DNA from 4 places in the Pseudomonas frederiksbergensis genome. Region 2 is predicted to be linked to each of the others. Evidence: predicted binding sites of a transcription regulator. Region 2 holds the regulator's gene; each other region holds the start of a gene.
What was found. Region 2 encodes FliA, which starts transcription of late flagellar genes. Its sites were predicted from a motif close to CTAAAGTTTNNNNNNNNNNNGCCGNTAA; they were not measured.
Positions count from the first base shown of each region.

Region 1 (2,202 bases), 330 kb from region 2:
AGCGGGAGGGATTCTGCATTACGTGTTGCGACAGTTGATTGCTTCATAATGTCGCACTGACAAAAACACCGCCTTCGGGCGGTGTTTTTGTTTGCGTCGCGAACGTCCCTTTAATCGCACGCCTCAGAAAAGATCGCAGCCTGCGGCAGCTCCTGCATTGTGTTCCCCTGTAGGAGCTGCCGCAGGCTGCGATCTTGGCGCCCAAACTGGCACCACCGCTCACAAGGACTTCACATGAATGCTCTGCCATGGCTCTACCTGGCACTCCTCTCCATCGGCTACGCATTGGCCCTGATCTACGGCCAACTCGGCTGGCTGGCGGCCATTTCCGTCGGGTTGTTACTGTTTGCCGGTTTTGCCGTTCGCCAGCAACAGATCCAGGTCGGCCGCGTCCTGGGTCACGGCTTGTTCATTTTCCTGGCGGTGGCGCTGGCAATGCACTGGCTTCCCGGTTTCTACAACGGTCACGGTATCGGACCGGAACGCTTCACCGCTGATGCGGCGCCGTTTTCCATGTACCTGAATCTGGACAAACCACTGATTGGCTTCTGGCTGTTGCTGGTTTGCCCGTGGATTGTTGGCCGGCACTCGCTACGACTGTCCGTTTACGCCACCGCCATGGCGCTGACCTTGAGTGTGCTGGCCGCTTTGGGTGGCGCGCTGCTGCTGGGTATGATCAGTTGGGCGCCGAAGTGGCCCGATCAATCCTGGCTCTGGGTGCTGAATAACCTGCTGCTGGTGACCTTGGTCGAGGAAGCGCTGTTTCGCGGTTACATTCAGGGTGGTTTGAGCCGTTGCCTGCAACACCTGCGCTACGGCGAACACCTCGCCCTGCTCAGCACCGCACTGTTGTTCGGCTTGGCGCACCTGGGCGCTGGCTGGCAATGGGTGCTGCTGGCGAGCCTTGCCGGGGTCGGTTACGGGCTGGCGTACCGTTTCGGTGGATTGGGGGCAGCAATCGCCACGCACTTTGGCTTGAATCTGCTGCACTTTGGCCTCTTTACCTACCCGATGCTCGCGGGTTGAAGACCAAACAATGTGCGGCACTGCTGAATATTGAAAATAAATTTTCAATTTATTCCTGGCATTGCCGACACCCTGTCAAAGCCTTGCGGATTGAATAAGCCATGCGTAATAACCAGCCCATTACACAACGCGAACGGACCTTCCCGGCTCAGCAACGGTTGATTTCCACGACCGATGCCAAAGGCCTGATCACCTACTGCAACGACGCTTTCGTCGAAATCTGCGGGTTTTCTCGTGAGGAGCTGATCCGTGCGCCGCACAACCTGGTTCGTCACCCCGACGTCCCGACTGCGGTCTTCGCGCACATGTGGGGCACACTGAAACAAGGCTTGCCATGGATGGGCATTGTCAAGAATCGCTGCAAGACCGGTGACCACTACTGGGTTAACGCCTATGTCACACCGGTGTTCGACGGCAATCAGGTGGTCGGTTACGAGTCGGTGCGGGTCAAGCCCACCGCCGAACAGATCCGACGCGCCGAAGCGCTCTACCAACGCATCAATCAGGGCAAGTCGGCTATTCCTCAAACAGACAAATGGCTGCCGGTGCTACAAGACTGGTTGCCGTTCATTCTGGTCAGCCAACTGAGCTTCATGATCGGCGCCACGCTCAACTCGCAGTGGGGTTTTGTCTTGGCCGCCGGGCTGTCCGTGCCGCTCGGCCTACTGGGCTTGAGCTGGCAACAGCGCGGTCTCAAGCGCTTGCTGCGCCTGGCCGAGCAGACCACGTCCGACCCGCTGATTGCGCAGATGTACACCGACAGCCGCGGCGCTCAAGCGCGCCTGGAAATGTCGATCCTCAGCCAGGAAGCCCGTCTGAAAACCTGCCTGACTCGCCTCCAAGACACCGCCGAGCACCTGACCGAACAGGCTCGACAGTCCGACACCCTGGCACACAAAAGCTCGACAGGCCTGGAACGCCAGCGCGTCGAGACCGAACAAGTGGCAACCGCTGTCAACCAGATGGCCGCCACCACCCAGGAAGTCGCCAGCCACGTGCAACGCACCGCTGACGCCACCCAGGAAGCCAATCGCCTGACCGGTCGCGGGCGTGACATCGCCGGTGAAACCCGTGACGCAATCCAGCGTCTGTCGGTGGTCGTCGGTGAAACCGGTCTGACCGTGACCCAACTGGCCAAGGACAGCGACGAAATCGGCGGCGTGGTCGACGTGATCA
Region 1 covers NZ_CP017886.1:912,208-914,409, forward strand. Annotated here, with positions in the region: gene acnA (aconitate hydratase AcnA) at 1-49, shown strand, start outside; gene BLL42_RS04555 (CPBP family intramembrane glutamic endopeptidase) at 235-1,026, shown strand; gene BLL42_RS04560 (methyl-accepting chemotaxis protein) at 1,128-2,202, shown strand, end outside.
Region 1: BLL42_RS04560 (methyl-accepting chemotaxis protein) is a predicted target of FliA. The motif match lies at 1,070-1,097, and genes of this name have one in related genera.

Region 2 (2,202 bases):
CATGCAGGCCTGATTCAGGCATTCAGCGACATTGGCGATAATCTCGACGTATTGGTGATCGACACGGCAGCGGGTATTGGTGAGTCGGTCGTCAGTTTTGTTCGCGCAGCCCAGGAAGTGTTGCTGGTGGTTTGCGATGAGCCGACCTCGATCACCGACGCCTACGCGCTGATCAAACTACTCAACCGCGATTACGGCATGAACCGCTTCCGCGTGCTGGCCAACATGGCGCAAAGCCCTCAGGAAGGACGGAATCTGTTCGCCAAGTTGACCAAGGTCACGGACCGCTTTCTCGACGTCGCCTTACAATACGTCGGTGCGGTTCCTTACGACGAATGCGTGCGCAAGGCCGTGCAGAAGCAGCGCGCTGTGTATGAAGCGTTTCCTCGCTCCAAATGTGCGCTGGCGTTCAAGGCCATCGCGCAGAAAGTCGATACCTGGCCGCTGCCTGCCAACCCGCGTGGGCACCTGGAGTTTTTCGTCGAGCGTCTGGTGCAGCAAACTGCGGGTCCGGTTCTATGACAGCCAGCGGTTACAACCTGTACAAAAAGTCGGCGCGTGACGCGCAGTACGAGCTGATCGAGCGTTACGCGCCACTGGTAAAACGCATTGCCTATCACCTGCTGGCCCGCTTGCCGGCCAGTGTTCAGGTCGAAGACCTGATCCAGGCAGGAATGATCGGTTTGCTTGAAGTGTCGACCAAATACGACGCGAGCAAAGGCGCGAGTTTCGAGACGTACGCGGGGATACGTATCCGTGGCGCGATGCTCGATGAAGTCCGCAAGGGTGACTGGGCGCCACGCTCGGTCCACCGCAATACCCGGATGGTGAGTGACGCGATTCGCTCAATTGAAGCTAAAACCGGGCGTGACGCTAAAGATCACGAGGTTGCGGCCGAACTCCAATTGAGTCTCGACGATTATTACGGGATTTTGAATGACACCTTGGGCAGTCGCCTATTCAGCTTCGACGATCTGTTGCAGGACGGCGAGCATGAAGGACTGCACGAGGATGGCGCGAGTGCTCATCTCGAACCGTCGCGTGACCTGGAAGATGAACGCTTTCAGGCTGCACTGGCGGATGCGATTGCCAATTTGCCGGAGCGTGAGCGACTGGTGTTGGCGCTGTACTACGACGAAGAGCTGAACCTCAAGGAAATCGGTGAGGTCCTGGGGGTCAGTGAATCGCGGGTCAGCCAGTTACACAGCCAGTGCGCGGCCCGTTTGCGGGGGCGTTTGGGGGAGTGGCGAGCGCGCTGACAGCAGTGTGGGGACACTGCGAACGAAACAGGCATGGCGTAAAGCTGTGTCGGTCTTCATCCGTTGTGCTCCGACAGTCGTTGAGTGCTCTGCCTGATTGATTGAATGGCGTGTTCAGGTGCTGAACGCGTTTAAGACTGCTTGGAGGTCGAATTGGACAAGAACATGAAAATCCTCATCGTTGATGACTTCTCAACGATGCGGCGGATCATAAAAAACCTGTTGCGTGACCTTGGGTTCACCAACACGGTCGAGGCCGACGATGGCGTCACTGCCATTCCGGTACTCAACAGCGGGAGCATCGACTTTCTGGTAACGGACTGGAACATGCCTGGCATGACCGGTATCGATTTACTGCGTCACGTGCGCGCCGATGAAAAGCTCAAGCACCTGCCGGTGTTGATGGTCACTGCCGAAGCCAAGCGCGAGCAGATCATCGAAGCCGCTCAAGCCGGTGTAAACGGCTATGTGGTCAAACCCTTCACGGCCCAGGCGTTGAAAGAGAAGATCGAAAAAATATTCGAACGCATCGGTTGATGTGCGGAGCCACTGCGCCACGGGGGGAGCTATGGAGCAAAGAGAATCTTCACAGGGCGATTTCGAATCGACTCTGAAAAAACATGCCCAGGAACTGGTCGAAAGCCTTGAAAAGGGCAGGTTCGGCGACGCTGTGCAACTGATCCATGAGCTCAACCAGACCCGTGACCGCGGCCTGTACCAGGAGGTGGGCAAGCTCACTCGTGAATTGCATAGCGCGATCGTCAATTTTCAGATTGACCCGCACATGCCGCAAGCCGAGGAGGTTTCGCAGATCACGGATGCTACCGAGCGCCTGTCCTATGTGGTCAAGCTGACCGAAGCGGCCGCGAACCGGACCATGGACCTGGTCGAGAACAGTACTCCGCTGGTCAATGGTCTGAGCACTGACGCGCAGGCCTTGAGC
Region 2 covers NZ_CP017886.1:1,237,929-1,240,130, reverse strand. Annotated here, with positions in the region: gene fleN (flagellar synthesis regulator FleN) at 1-522, shown strand, start outside; gene fliA (RNA polymerase sigma factor FliA) at 519-1,259, shown strand; gene BLL42_RS06240 (chemotaxis response regulator CheY) at 1,425-1,796, shown strand; gene BLL42_RS06235 (protein phosphatase CheZ) at 1,828-2,202, shown strand, end outside.

Region 3 (2,202 bases), 2.7 Mb from region 2:
CGGCCGCATGACGAGCGACTTCCTGGGCAGTGGCAGACATTTCGTTCATCGCCGTGGCGACTTGATCGGTACGGTTGAACTGTTCGTTGGTGCCATGGGCCATCAACGTCGCAATGGAGTTCAGCTCGCCGCTGGCGCTGTCCAGATCCGAGGCGCTGCGCTGCAAGCGGCTGAAGGTCTCGGCAAGGAAATCACGCAACGTATTGGCCGCGACAGCCAGCTTGCCCAGCTCATCCTGACGATTACTCGCCACCGGCTCGGCAAAGCGGCCCTGGCTCAAATGCGCAACGTATTCAATCAACTTGCGGATCGGTTCCACCAGATTGCGGTTGACCAGCCACAGGCTGAACAGGCCAATCAACAGACCCGACGCCAACATCACCAGGATTCCCAACAGCACGGTGCGATCGGCACTGGCGCTGATCAGCGTCGATTGCTCACGACCCTGCTTGCGCAATTCGTTGACCAACTCGCTCATCTGCTCGCTGGTGGCGCGGTCCACGCCCTTGACCGCGTTATCACCTGCTGCAGAATCGGCACCGGCGGCCAGATAGGCCTCTCGACCTTTTTGATAAGCACCGCCCAGTACCCGGTGCGCATCACGCAGGCTTTCAAGGCGGGTTTTGAGTGAGGCGTCGATACCCTGTTGGCGGATCAACTCACCGAGAATGTTCTGTACGTCGCCCTGACGGTCCTCATACTGCTTCCAGTATTTGTCCAGGTCAGCCGGTTGCTTGCCGCGCAACAGGACGTTTTTCCATTCCTGAACCTGGGCCTTGAATTGCAGGTTGGCTTCGTCAATCAGTTGCGAGGTACGTAACGGGCCTTCGATCAGGCTGCGATAGTTCTGCACCCCGCTGGAGAGAAAGTGAAAACAGGCCAGGGCAATCAGCAACATCGCGATCAGGCTGCCGCTCAGCAATGCCAGGATTTGAGTTCTCAGGGATTTTTGCAAAAACATCGAGTGATACTCATGACAGGGATAAGGCTCGCACCAGTAGGGCATGCGAGATGTCCGGACCTCCCTGTCAACAACATGCGGGCCTGACACCAATGTGCCTGAGCCAACTTAAGCGTCATCGGCGCGCCCCTCGATTTCTTGAACCGATCCGACCGTCGGTAGAAACCTCGTTGCGCGACTCATCAAACTGTCACCAAACCGTCAAACAGCATGGCCATGATGCCGCTCATGTGAGCCTGTGGAACGTACGACAGGCATTTCGTCGCAAAATCAGCGGATTAAGCACTTATTGGTTCAGCACCCGCAGAATCGGGCTTCAGTTTGCTACCTTGGTGCCGACTCTTAAGAGACCCGATGCATTCAGGAGGGGGAACCGTGAATCTGTACATCAATCAGCTTCAGAAGAAAGCTGACTTCAAAAGCGCCATCTACGCTGGCGATATCTTCCTGAACACCCAGCTCAATGCAGCAAAAGAACTCTGCGCTTTTGCTCAGGAAAGCATCACCGCCGCGTTTGACGGCGAGACTGACCACCAGGCCCTGCACCGCCTGATGCCGGTGGAAGAGTTCGTCGTGCTGGTGACCCGGCTCAAAGGCCAGTTCACCAATAGCCTGCGGGCGAAAGAGTTGATCCGTGGTTTCACCGAAGAAATCGGTGCGGCCCCCGAAGCATTCATCTTCGACGTGCCGCGGATTCGTGTTGTGCCCAATTACGATTACCTGCACGCGGGTGTCAGCTACGCGTACAAGCCCCATCGTGACACCTGGTACGGCGGCGTCGACTGCCAGATCAACACCTGGATGCCGGTCTATACGATCCAGCCGGACCAGACCATGATGATCAACCCGGCGTACTTCGATAAGCCGGTGAAGAACACGTCGGCGCAGTGGAGCCTTTCCGACTGGATCGGCGTACAACGCCAGCGCGCCAAGGACAACGTCAAGGAAGAAGTCCGTCAGCACCCGGTGCCAACCGAAGACATCGACCCGGCATCCGAGATCCGCATCGCCGGCAACACCGCCGAAATGCTGATTTTCTCGGGCTCACACCTGCACGGCACGGTTCCCAATTACACCGAACAAACCCGCTTCAGCGTGGATTTCCGCCTGATGCACCTTGACGACCTGAAGCACAAGCGCGGCGCGATCAACGTCGACAGCGCGTGCCCGGATGTCGGCGCCGGCTTCAAAGACTATTTCCACGCCCACGACTTCTCGAATTTCCAAGGAATCCAATCATG
Region 3 covers NZ_CP017886.1:4,319,969-4,322,170, reverse strand. Annotated here, with positions in the region: gene BLL42_RS20675 (methyl-accepting chemotaxis protein) at 1-961, opposite strand, end outside; gene BLL42_RS20670 (2OG-Fe(II) oxygenase family protein) at 1,337-2,202, shown strand, end outside; gene BLL42_RS20665 (TylF/MycF/NovP-related O-methyltransferase) at 2,200-2,202, shown strand, end outside.
Region 3: BLL42_RS20675 (methyl-accepting chemotaxis protein) is a predicted target of FliA. The motif match lies at 1,077-1,104, and genes of this name have one in related genera.

Region 4 (2,202 bases), 1.1 Mb from region 2:
CGGCTCCACCAGCAGCTCGGCGCATTGTTTGCGCCACTTCAGCAGATCCTCGGCGGTGGGTGCGGGCGCCGGAAGCTGGCTGCGATGAAGGCGCCGCTCGTCCCACGGCCAGAGCAATGCCCCGGCCGGATGCCAGAGGTCCGGCATCGCGTGCTTGCGAGCGCTGAGTGCGGCTTGCTGGTGCAGTTGCTGCTGGACCTCGTCCATCGGTATTTGCAGGTAGAGGCTGGTCAGAAGTTGCCAGCGCAGGCAGTGAGGACTACCCCAGGCTTGCTGTGCTGATAACGCCAGGCCGTTGGCCAGCAACACCGTGTTGGCCGGTTGATTGAGCCAGCGGCGCAGGGTCGGATCGTCGTCGAGACGGTTTTGCTGGCGCAGCGGGTGATCGGCGTCGCGGGCGATATGCAGGACTTTCACCAGCTCGTGTTGTTCATCCTGTAGCAGTCGATAGCCTTGCCCTACCCAGATTGGCAGGCGCCAGACTTCCGCCAGTGCCAGGCCTAGCTCCAGCAGGCGCACGCCGAACAACTCTTTTTCGACCTTGCTCGCGGGCTCGCCCTTGTGGAGCACTCGCAGCTCCCAGTCTTCGAGCAGCTGCGGGAAGGTCAAGGCCAGTGGCCAGAACGGCGAGAGAAACAGCAGGCTACCCCAGTGGATGTCCTGCCAGAGCCGTGCCAGGCGGCTGGCAAAAAAACCATTGGCCTGTTGGGTCGCATGCTGGCTGATCAGTTGCAGCTGGCGCAGGGCCGGCGGGATGTCGTTCTGGGGCAGGGCGGGCAAGCGCGCGAGCAGTTCTTCGGTACGTTTGAGGCCGAGGCGATTGATGGCCACCTCCAGGTTCTCGCTGGGCTCGCTCAGGGTGCCGTGGGTGTGGCGATTGGCTTCGCGGATGACGCTGAGAGCCAGGGCCGGGCTGCCCTGCATCAATTCGGCAATATCGCGCAACGAGCTGCGATTGTCGGCGATTGCCTGGCAGACGCGATCATGGCTGGCTCGCGGCACGGGCAAGGTCACGCCATCGAGAAGCTTGACCCAGCCTACGAGTGTGGTCGGTTTAGCCGTTGGAACGGTCGTTTCATTAGCCATGGTTGGGCGCGATCATCGTCTGCATTAAACACACCCGGAGTGGGCCAAATTAGCTTTTCGCCTTAACTGGCTATAGTCTGGCGCAGTTTTGCCGATAAGTAGAAGAAGAGATTTTTTAACTTCCGAATATGACCTTGAACCCGACTCAGTAAGTACCTCCCTACCTATGGCTAAAATTATCGGCATCATCGTCGTATTCGCGAGCGTGCTCGGCGGATACGTGCTTTCCCACGGCAAGATTGCCGCCCTGATCCAACCGTTCGAGGTGATGATCATCGGCGGTGCAGCGCTGGGTGCATTCCTTCAGGCCAACCCCGGCTCCACGACGATGATCGTGCTCAAGAAGTCCTTGGGCATGTTCAGTTCGCGTTTCAGTCACACCTTCTATCTGGAAGTGCTGAGCCTGGTCTACGAGATCCTCAACAAGAGCCGTCGCGAAGGCATGATGGCAATTGAAGGCGATATTGAAGACGCCGCTGCCAGCCCGATTTTTGCCAAGTACCCGGCTGTCCTCAAAGACGACCGCATGACCGCGTTTATCTGCGATTACTTGCGCATCATGTCGTCTGGCAACATGGCGCCGCATGAACTTGAAGGGCTGTTCGACATGGAACTGTACAGCCTCAAGGAAGACCTGGAGCACCCCTCCCATGCGGTCAACGGTATCGCGGATGCGATGCCCGGTTTTGGTATCGTCGCGGCGGTACTCGGTATTGTGGTGACCATGGCCTCGCTGGGTGACGGCGATCAAAAAGCTATCGGCATGCACGTAGGTGCTGCTCTGGTAGGTACCTTCTTCGGTATTCTCGCCGCCTACGGTTTCTTTGGCCCGCTGGCGCACTCCCTGGCTCACGATGCCAAGGAAGAGCTGAACGTTTACGAGGCCATCAAGGCTTCGTTGGTGGCTTCGGCTTCCGGTATGCCGCCATCGCTGGCCGTGGAGTTCGGGCGCAAGGTTCTGTACCCGGCGCACCGTCCGAGCTTCGCCGAGCTGGAACAAGCGGTTCGCGGTCGCTAAGTCATGGAAAATAATCAGCCGATAATCATCAAGCGCGTCAAGCGCATTGCTGGCGGGCATCACGGGGGCGCGTGGAAAATCGCCTTCGCTGACTTCGC
Region 4 covers NZ_CP017886.1:2,334,286-2,336,487, reverse strand. Annotated here, with positions in the region: gene BLL42_RS11350 (HDOD domain-containing protein) at 1-1,086, opposite strand, end outside; gene motA (flagellar motor stator protein MotA) at 1,253-2,104, shown strand; gene motB (flagellar motor protein MotB) at 2,108-2,202, shown strand, end outside.
Region 4: motA (flagellar motor stator protein MotA) is a predicted target of FliA. The motif match lies at 1,157-1,184, and genes of this name have one in related genera.